DNA from 3 places in the Fictibacillus nanhaiensis genome. Region 3 is predicted to be linked to each of the others. Evidence: riboswitches for the same ligand, from Rfam matches in the RefSeq annotation. Region 3 holds a riboswitch; each other region holds the start of a gene.

Region 1 (3,280 bases), 100 kb from region 3:
GTAACACATCGTAACATCGCTTCAAGCTTTGCGGTCGTTACCGGCCATCGTAAAAAAGGTGAAGAAGATGAACTGAAATGGGAAAGTCTAGCGAACGGCATTGATACGTTAGCGATCTATATGGGAGTCGGCAACCTAGGTTATATTTGCGAACAGTTGACGAGACACGGAAAAAGCAAAGAAACACCAGTAGCCCTTGTGGAGTGGGGATCTTTAGAAAATCAACGAACCGTTACAGGTACACTGGATACGATTGAGGAAATCGTGGTTAAAGAACAAATTGAGAATCCGAGCATGATCATTGTCGGTGAAGTTGTTCGACTTCGCAGTGAACTGAAATGGTTTGAAAAGCTGCATGAAGAACCGAGTAAGCTCGCTGCCGTTAGAGAGGCTCTGTAAATGAAGGCATTGCTCTTTATCTGTCACGGTACAAGACTGGCAAAAGGTCGTATGGAAGCGGAAGAATTTGTGAGACTTTGTATGGCACAAGTAGATGTGCCTATCAAAGAGATTTGTTTTTTAGAGCTTGCTGAACCCTCTATTACCCAAGGCTTCGAAACGTGTATACAAAAAGGAGCAACGAGTATCTCTGTGATTCCTGTGTTCTTACTATGTGCTAATCATATAAAAATAGATATTCCAAACGAACTTCACCACTTGCAGAATCAACATCCAGGAGTTGAAGTGATTTACGGGCGTCCATTCGGTGTACACGAAGCCATTTCGCATTTGTTGTGGGAGAAGATCACGAAAAGTACAGTTAGTTTAAGTGAAAATACACATATCTTGCTGGTGGGAAGAGGCAGCACGGATCAAGATGTAAAGCGGGATCTAGATGCAATAGCGGCTAACGTTCAAAACCATTACGGAATTCCTAGTATTCAAGCTTGTTTTTTAACCGGTTCGGTACCGAGCTTTGAAGAGGCTCTATGGAATAGTCGCGAGTTATTTGAACAAATCATCGTTGTGCCTTATCTTCTATTTTCAGGGCTATTAATAAACGGGATGAAACTGACGATAAACCGCTATCAGCTACAATCTAAACAAAACGTAACTCTTTGTGAGACGCTTGGCTACCACCCTATTCTTAAAGATGTTTTACTCACGCGTATCAATGAAACACTTAAAACAAAGAAATATGCATTTTCTTAAAAAGTGAGGAATGCTATGTATCCCATACATGTAAACCTGTCTAGTAAAACGGTCGTTGTAGCAGGCGGTGGAATAGTCGCGTATCGGAAAATTAATGATTTATTGAATGAAGAAGCAATCATTACTGTAATCAGTCCAACTGTTGTTAACGAGATTCAGGAATGGCATGCAGAAAAAAAGCTGACTTGGATTGAAAGAGAAGTGAAACGTGAAGATTTGGAGAAAGCATTTTTAATCATTGCAGCGACCAATACCAAAGAGGTTAACTCTTGGATTGCAGCACAGGCAAGTTCAAAACAGCTTGTGAATATGGCGGATCAACCGCACCTTGGCAATTTTATTGTTCCCAGTGTCGTAAAAAGAGGTAAGCTTATACTCTCTGTTTCCACCTCTGGAGCTAGTCCAAGTCTATCTAAATCTATAAAAAAAGAGCTTCAGCAAAAATACAGTGAAGACTATGAAACGTATTTAGATTTTTTATTCCAATGCAGATCCATCATTAAGAAGGAATTTCCGGAAAAATATCGAAAAGACTTATTAACAAAGCTAACAGATCAGTCGTTTTTATATGACGTAGAAAAACAACGCTCGTATAAACAGGAATTATTAAAGATAATAGAACGCAAATTAGTAAATGAACCAATAAATGAATAAATCCTTATCAAGAGAGGTAGAGGGAGCGGCCCTATGAAACCTCAGCAACCAGCAGCTACAAGCTGAAAAGGTGCTAATTCCTGCGAGTTCAAATGTTGAACTTGTAAAGATAAGAAGACCCCGACGCTTAAAAAAGTCTTCTTTTATAGAAGGCTTTTTATTTTTATAGAGGAGGCTATCATGAGTTTAATCACAGACTTAGAACAAAACAAGATCCTAATCGGTGATGGTGCGATGGGAACGCTTTTGTATTCGTATGGATCTGACTTCTGTTATGAAGAGTTAAATCTTTCTCAAGAAGAACAGATCTATAACATCCACCGCGCTTATTTAGATGCAGGTGCTGATATCATTCAAACGAATACGTATGCAGCAAACTATTCGAAGCTTGAACGTTACGGACTTCAAGATCATGTGAAAGAGATCAATAAAGCGGCTGTTCATATTGCTAGAACAGCGGCTCATAACGAATATGTTGTAGGTACGATTGGTGGAATACGCGGCATTAAACCAAATAGCATTTCTCTGGATGAAATCAAGCGCAGTTTTCGTGAGCAGCTGTATTGTTTGTTGATGGAGAATGTAGACGGCATCCAATTAGAAACGTATTATGACCTGGAAGAACTAGAAACAGTTTTAGAGATTGCTAGAAAAGAAACATCTCTTCCAATCATTGCTCAAGTGTCATTGCAGGAAGTCGGCTTTATGCAGGACCGCACGCCGATTTCAGATGCTTTGAACCGGCTTGAGAACTTAGGTGCTGATGTCGTGGGGGTAAACTGTCGCCTTGGACCTTATCACATGCTGATGACACTTGAGGAAGTTCCATTACCAAATCAGGCTTATCTTTCAGCGTTTCCTAATGCGTCGCTTCCTTCTTATACAGATGGCCGTTTTAAGTATGAAGGGGACGCGGATTATTTTAAAGAATGTGCCCATTTGTTCAGGCAGCAAGGGGTTCGTCTATTAGGCGGATGTTGTGGTACGACGCCTGCCCATATTCGTGCCTTCTCAAGTGAACTTAAAAATTTAGAGCCTGTAACAGAAAAAGAAGTGAAACAAAGAAAGCAAAAGATTGTCATTCAATCAGCATCAAAACCTAAGTATGTTCCACTAAGTGAAGAAGTAAAAAAGAAGCAATCCATTATTGTTGAATTAGATCCACCACGTAAATTAGATACATCGCGTTTTATGGAAGGAGCCAAGGCGTTAAAAGAAGCGGGAATCGACGCACTTACCCTCGCTGATAATTCACTTGCTTCTCCACGTGTTTGCAACTCTGCATTAGGGTCGATTGTGCAGTCCCAACTTAACCTTCGCCCGCTCGTTCATATTACGTGCCGTGACAGAAACTTAATCGGCCTTCAGTCTCACTTGATGGGACTTCACACGCATGGAATACATGAAGTACTAGCTGTGACTGGAGATCCCGCAAGCGTCGGAGATTTCCCAGGTGCTTCATCTGTTTATGATG
Region 2 (3,280 bases), on a different contig from region 3:
CTTTGTTGCTTCCTTGACTTTGAATCCACTCTACTTCTATCCCTTCTTTTTTAAATGCTTCTTCTGCCCATCCGAACTTTTTAAGCGCTAAACTAGTCGGAGAGTAAAACGCGTAATCGAGTCGGATCTTCTCTGGTTTCTCTCCCTCTTTCGCACTGCTAGAACAGCCTGATAAAACCAAAGCGCCAGCTATGCTTAAAGCCAGTGTTGCTTTCTGCCAAATCTTCAACATGTATTTCCCTCCACGTTTCTCTCTTTTTATATGGCTATTTTTTTGAGTTATTCTTGAAAGTCGTTGACTTCCGTTCCCGGCTTACCGATTTCTATTTTTAAAGTTCACACGCATACGTTGAAATAGTTCCTCTTAGACGTTGTGCTTCTTTATACGTACATCTGTTATGCACCACATCGATCCCAGCTTCTTTCGCAATTTTTGCTGCTTCTGGCGAGATGACACCTTCTTGTAGCCAGAACACTTTTGGCTGTGTGATCGCTGCTTCCTTTGCGAGCTCAATCGCTGCTTCTGGACTTCTAAATACTTGAACCACATCGATGGGAAACGGAATAGATTTTAAATCTGGATACGCTTTTTCATCAAGCACTTCTGTTTCTCTTGGATTAACCGGAACAATTTTATAGCCAAGTCGCTGCATTTTTCTGGCTAATCTATGGCTGGGTCTTGCAGGATTGGAACTGAGTCCCACGATCGCAAGCGTCTTAGGACGTTGAATTTCCTGATCATTCTCAACTGCTCGATACAGTGATGATTGCAACGCCCAACGAATAACACCCTCATCATTTATCGTGATCTCCGTGTTATCCGTCCCTATCCCAGTTGCCGTTTGTATCGCGCGATCAAGATCATTCGTAAGATCTTTTACGGACTCAAGTCCGACCGATAATCGAATAAGTTCTTCTGTTACGCCTGTTGCTACTAATTCTTCTCCACTCAGTTGCTGATGAGTGGTAGAAGCAGGGTGGATGATCAATGATTTTGCATCCCCAACATTCGCAACGTGTGACCACAATGAGATGTTGTTGATAACCTTACGCCCAGCATCACGTCCGCCCTTGATTCCAAAGTTTACGATCGAACCAAAACCATTGCTTAAATATTTCTTAGCAAGCTCATGACTTCTGTGCGAAGAAAGGCCAGGGTATGAAACCCAATCTACAGCTGGATGTTTTTCCAGATACTCCGCTACTTCTTGTGCGTTCTTCGCATGTTTTTCCACTCGTAGATGCAGTGTTTCTAAACCTTGTAAAAGGAGGAATGCATTGTGTGGACTTAAACATGCTCCGAAATCTCGTAAAAGCTGAACGCGTAATTTAGTCGCAAAAGCCAATGTTCCAAAGTCATTCGCGTATCTTAATCCGTTATAGCTGTTATCTGGCTCCGTAAATCCTGGATACTTCTCTGAGTTCCAATTAAAGCGTCCTCCGTCTACCACAACACCGCCAATGGCTGTTCCATGTCCACCGATCCACTTTGTGGCTGAATGAATGACGATGTCAGCTCCAAAACTTAACGGCTTTGTTACATATGGGGTTGCAAACGTATTATCCATGATTAAAGGTACACCGTTCTCATGCGCAATATCTGCTACTGCCTCAATATCTAGAACGTTAAGACTCGGGTTGCCGATCGTTTCAGCAAAAAATCCTTTCGTGTTTGGAGTAATCGCTTTTCTGAAGTTCTCAGGGTCTTCTGCATCTACAAACTTTACGTTGATTCCATATTTCGGGAGAGTAGTAGAAAATAAGTTGTACGTTCCTCCATATAGATTGGTAGCTGCAATAATCTCATCTCCTGCATGTGCGATATTTAAGATAGCTAGCGCAATCGCTGACATACCAGAAGACGTTGCAACTGCTGCTACACCATCTTCTAAAAGGGCGACTCTTTTCTCAAAAACATCGACTGTTGGATTCCCGATCCGGCTATAGATATTCCCTGGCTCATCGAGTGAAAATAAGCTCTGTGCGTGATCTGTATCAGAAAAAACATAGGATGTAGTTTGGTAGACAGGCACTGCACGTGAACCTGTTGTTGGGTCAGGCGCTTGACCCCCGTGTAGTAGTAATGTTTCAATATCGTATCCATCAAATGATTTTGTCATAAAAAATCTCTCCTTCTTATTATTAATTCAAATAAAATCTATAGGAAAACTAGGAATAAAGATTAGTGCTTATCCCTTTTGCTATATTCAATTTTTAAAATGAAATAAGTGACTAAGTGATGTTTGTGTGTGAAGTATGATAAGGGGAAAAAGAAAAACCCCCTTCCTAAGAAGAGGGTTTTGGTCCTCCTCTTATCTTTCAGATCAAAAAAGATCTGTAGGAATTGGCACCTTTCCAAACCAAATGTGGTTTGTTGGTTGCCGGGCTTCATCGGGCCTAGTCCCTCCGCCTCTCTGGATAAGAGATATTCAAATTATGTTTAACACATTAACGTGCTGATGTTTATTTAGTTCTTGAATAGGATTATAGAGTATGATGTTTTAGAAAGTCAACCGTTTTTTGAAAAATCATAAAAGTTATACAAAAGAAATGAGTGTTCAACTGTCAGCTTTGAATTAAGATTATGCCCATGCTATGCCGGTTATGCTAACTTTGTTCCACTTTTTTCATCCAACCATTGAAACTCTTCAATTTTTTTTACAAGGACCGTTATCCGATTGGCAATTGCATCTCTCTCACCGTAACGAATTTTCTGTTCGTTAGATAACTCATCCGTCTGAAGTAGTTGCCAATGAATCACAGTTAAATCAGTAAGTTGAATAAACTCCTCTTGTTTCACTCGACGCTTTACAGCTAGATCTCCTTGAGAATATCCTTCTAAAAATCCGTCAGCGATCCGTTTCAATCGATCTTCATACCGATCAAATTCATGTCGCGCATAACGTGGTGCATTAAAAAATGTCGGGAACAATGTCCTGTAATTATTAAGAAAATTCCCAGCAAGTGAATCCCCGCTATATAAGATGGGTACAGGATCGATTAAACTGACAGTACCATCTGAATGTAGCAATATATTCTCTGGAGATGTATCTTGGTTAGTAAGTACAACCGTTTGATTCTCTATCTCTCTATCATCCAAACAGTTTTGAAGGTCAATCAAAGCAGCTGGAGATATGGACCCATCATATGTATCTATAAATTTCTTAAAATCATCTATGTACTCCTTGTTTTCTTCTTTCATAGATTCTGATACATCGGAATGAAACTTTCCTTCAATATGTTTTCCGTTCCATGAGAGATAACCGAATCCTTTTAAACC
Region 3 (3,276 bases):
ATAATACTCCCGCCATTTAAAAAAGTAAATAACAATTTTTGTTGAATAGGCTTATGAAATGTTGTACATATTGTTTTACGTATAAACAGTTAATCACATAAACTTATTATTTCATGATCTATAGGAGTTTTACACATGTCTAAACAAAAAAAACCTTTATTTTCTGATGAATATTTAACAAGTCTTGCACAAGAAATTAATGAACAATTCGGTGATTATGGAGAGGTAGGAGAACGTGATGAGGAATATGAAAACATGAAGAAAGCTGGTGAATAATTAAAAGAACCCAATTCGGGTTCTTCAATGGTTATGTCCTTATGCGATTAACAGCTATTAACATTAACAAAGATATTCCAATAACACTCGCGACCCACATCCAAGCGAGCTCCATATGTCCTGATTCAATCGCAATATAGATGGCCGTTGATATCGTCTGTGTTTTACCCGGAATATTTCCAGCAAACATGAGCGTTGCGCCAAACTCTCCTAATGCACGTGCAAAACTCAGAATTGCACCAGATAAGAGTGCACGAACAGATAGAGGAATTGAGATTTTTCTTAATATGGCCCATTCATTCGCGCCATCAACCCTTGCAGCATTCTCAATATCTGCGTCAATCGATTCAAATCCTGCTTTTGCCGATTGATACATGAGTGGAAACGCAACGACTGCAGACGCAATAACTGCCGCCCACCATGTAAACATAATTGGTTGTCTAAAGAGCAAATCTATCAACTGTCCCCCTGGACCATTTCGACCGAATAGAACAATCAATAAGAATCCAACTACCGTAGGAGGTAACACGAGCGGAAGTAGGAAAAGTGTTTCGATCAACGTTTTCCCTTTAAACCTCTGATGAGCCATGATTCTGCCAAAAAATAGACCTGCAAGAATCACGATCAATGAAGCAGTCAACGCTATGCCGATTGATAATTTGACAGGTGACCAAAATTCTATTGCCATTTCCTTTTTCACCCGCTTACCACAATGATTAATAACTGAATTTATACGTCTTCATCATATCATACCGTACTTTGTATAGTGTGAAAGGTGTCGAAATTGTCGAACGGCCTTTATTTTTGAATGTAGACTTAATTGATCTCTAGAACGACTTAATCGAAGCTCATTACGACTTAATTTTTCTTTTCTAAACTTAATTTTTCTTCTTTAGACTTAATTCCTTTAAAAGAGACTTCCAGGCTCCCTACTAAACACTTTAATTCATTATAAAAGCTGCCTAGACGAGTACCTTTCCCCATCTAGACAGCTCATTTAATTACTCTTTTACAGCTAGCACAGAACCTTTGTACTCTTTATCGATAAAATCGGTAATCTCTTTTGAATGAAGTACTTCTAATAAGGTTTTTATTGATTTCTTATCTTTATCGCCTTCACGAACTGTAATGATATTCGCAAATGGTGACTCAGATCCTTCCAATGCGATAGAATCCTTCTTCGGATTCAAATCTGCATCGATCGCATAGTTTGTGTTGATGACAATCGCATCGCCCTCATCGTTTTCATACGCTTTTGTTAAAAGACCAGGATCAATGTCTGCTACAAATTCAAGGTTTTTCGGATTTTCTACAATATCGCTTATTTGCGCTTCATAACCTTTACCTTCTTTTAGCTTGATTAGTCCTTCTGCTTCAAAGATTGAAAGGATACGGCCGTGCTCAGCGATAGAGTTGCTCAAGATTACTTTCCCACCATTAGGAATGTCTTTTAATGATTTATGTCTTTTTGAGTAAACCCCCATCGGCTCTAAGTGAACAGCACCTGCGTTTTCGAATTTATACTTCGGATTATCTTTCACCTGTTGAGTCAAATATGGAATATGCTGAAAATAGTTTGCATCTATTTCTTTTTCATAAAGTGATTTATTCGGTAAGATATAGTCTTGGAATTTTACAATTTCTAATTCAATACCCTTTTCCTTTAAAAGCGGCTTCGCTTCTTCTAATATTTCAGCGTGTGGTACATTTGATGCCCCAACTACCAACTTTTCTGTTTTTTCTCCACCACTTGTGGATGAGCCACAAGCTGCTAATGCGAATACCACCAAACTTGCGAGTAATACTTGAATGATTCTTTTCATGATCTGATCCCCTATCCATTATTTTCTATATAACCTTTGATAAAAGCTCTCTTAAGAGGTGGTACAAAAAAAGCCTCCTGATCTCATAAAAGAGACAGAAGGCTTCTCGAAAAACATTTCCGATTATCCTCTCATCTCTCAGTGTGACCACTGTTAGATTTAGCACCGTTTTCATATTGGCTGTTCAACATGAATGGTTGCCGGGCTTCATAGGGCTAATTCCCTCCACCTGCTCTCAATAAGAGTATTCCTATCAAATTACTTAGTATTATTACAGGTATTCAACAAGTTGTCAAACACTTTTTTTCAAATTATTCTGAACAGGTACTGTTACGTTCGTTAACAACCATTCTGAAGTGGCAGTTATAAGCTTGTCAAAATGCTTAATAGAAGAATACGTATGATTTGCACCTTCTATTAGAAACATGGAAGTTGTACCTCTCATTGCTCTAATAGAGTGTTCATAATAATCCAAACAATAATTACAAGAAATAACTGGGTCACTCGTTCCATGGATAAACAGTGCGTTTCCACTAAATTGCTGGATAGCCTCTAGTGGCGAATAAGACTCAAGTGAAAACAAAAATTCTTCTGTTATGGCATACCCTAAGTGATCAACAACAGCGTGCTCTCCGTTGTAACCAACGATTTCTTTAATATCGGCAAATGGATTTCCTACAGCCGACCACGTGATAACATTATGAACTCGATCATCATCCGCTGCCGTGCAAGCCGCAACAGCTCCACCTAAACTATGACCAATTAAAGTTATAGAACGTTCCTCAACACTAGGGAGTTTGCTTCCAAAAGAAATTACTTCCTTTGTCTGATCAATAAAACAGGCAAATTCATTTTCTCCATACTCCCCTTCACTCTCACCGCAGCCTGCATAATCGAAACGCAATACAGCATATCCAAGTTTAACAAGAGCTTGAGCCGTTTTTACAAATAAACGATCAACGCCAATTCGTGTACTTGTAAAACCGTGGCAGATAATAATTAACGGAGTCTTCTTTTCACCTACCCCATTTGCCTGAGGTAAATGAAGGGTGTGAGCCAGTTTTCTTCCCTTCCACCATATACAATCCGATGCCACCATATCACCCACTCCTTTTCTTATAAAATACCTTTAATCGCAATCGTCTTATCTTGCCTTATAAAAAACAAAAAACCATGT

Evidence for each region. Region 3 has a riboswitch for S-adenosylmethionine ahead of ACFS5O_RS13490 (MetQ/NlpA family ABC transporter substrate-binding protein). Riboswitches for the same ligand answer to the same signal wherever they lie in the genome.
Region 1: it holds a riboswitch for S-adenosylmethionine, as region 3 does, so the genes downstream of both, ACFS5O_RS14030 (bifunctional homocysteine S-methyltransferase/methylenetetrahydrofolate reductase) here and ACFS5O_RS13490 (MetQ/NlpA family ABC transporter substrate-binding protein) in region 3, are expected to answer to the same signal.
Region 2: it holds a riboswitch for S-adenosylmethionine, as region 3 does, so the genes downstream of both, ACFS5O_RS19975 (PLP-dependent aspartate aminotransferase family protein) here and ACFS5O_RS13490 (MetQ/NlpA family ABC transporter substrate-binding protein) in region 3, are expected to answer to the same signal.

What each region holds. Positions count from the first base shown of each region.
Region 1 is NZ_JBHUPF010000006.1:2,015,213-2,018,492, forward strand. It holds gene cobA (uroporphyrinogen-III C-methyltransferase) at 1-399, shown strand, start outside; gene ACFS5O_RS14020 (sirohydrochlorin chelatase) at 400-1,152, shown strand; gene ACFS5O_RS14025 (NAD(P)-binding protein) at 1,168-1,806, shown strand; SAM riboswitch class I at 1,808-1,922, shown strand; gene ACFS5O_RS14030 (bifunctional homocysteine S-methyltransferase/methylenetetrahydrofolate reductase) at 1,987-3,280, shown strand, end outside.
Region 2 is NZ_JBHUPF010000015.1:33,792-37,071, forward strand. It holds gene ACFS5O_RS19970 (aliphatic sulfonate ABC transporter substrate-binding protein) at 1-232, opposite strand, end outside; gene ACFS5O_RS19975 (PLP-dependent aspartate aminotransferase family protein) at 330-2,120, opposite strand; SAM riboswitch class I at 2,310-2,425, opposite strand; gene ACFS5O_RS19980 (hypothetical protein) at 2,603-3,280, opposite strand, start outside.
Region 3 is NZ_JBHUPF010000006.1:1,910,710-1,913,985, reverse strand. It holds gene ACFS5O_RS13500 (hypothetical protein) at 136-276, shown strand; gene modB (molybdate ABC transporter permease subunit) at 308-964, opposite strand; gene ACFS5O_RS13490 (MetQ/NlpA family ABC transporter substrate-binding protein) at 1,278-2,099, opposite strand; SAM riboswitch class I at 2,228-2,344, opposite strand; gene ACFS5O_RS13485 (alpha/beta hydrolase) at 2,392-3,198, opposite strand.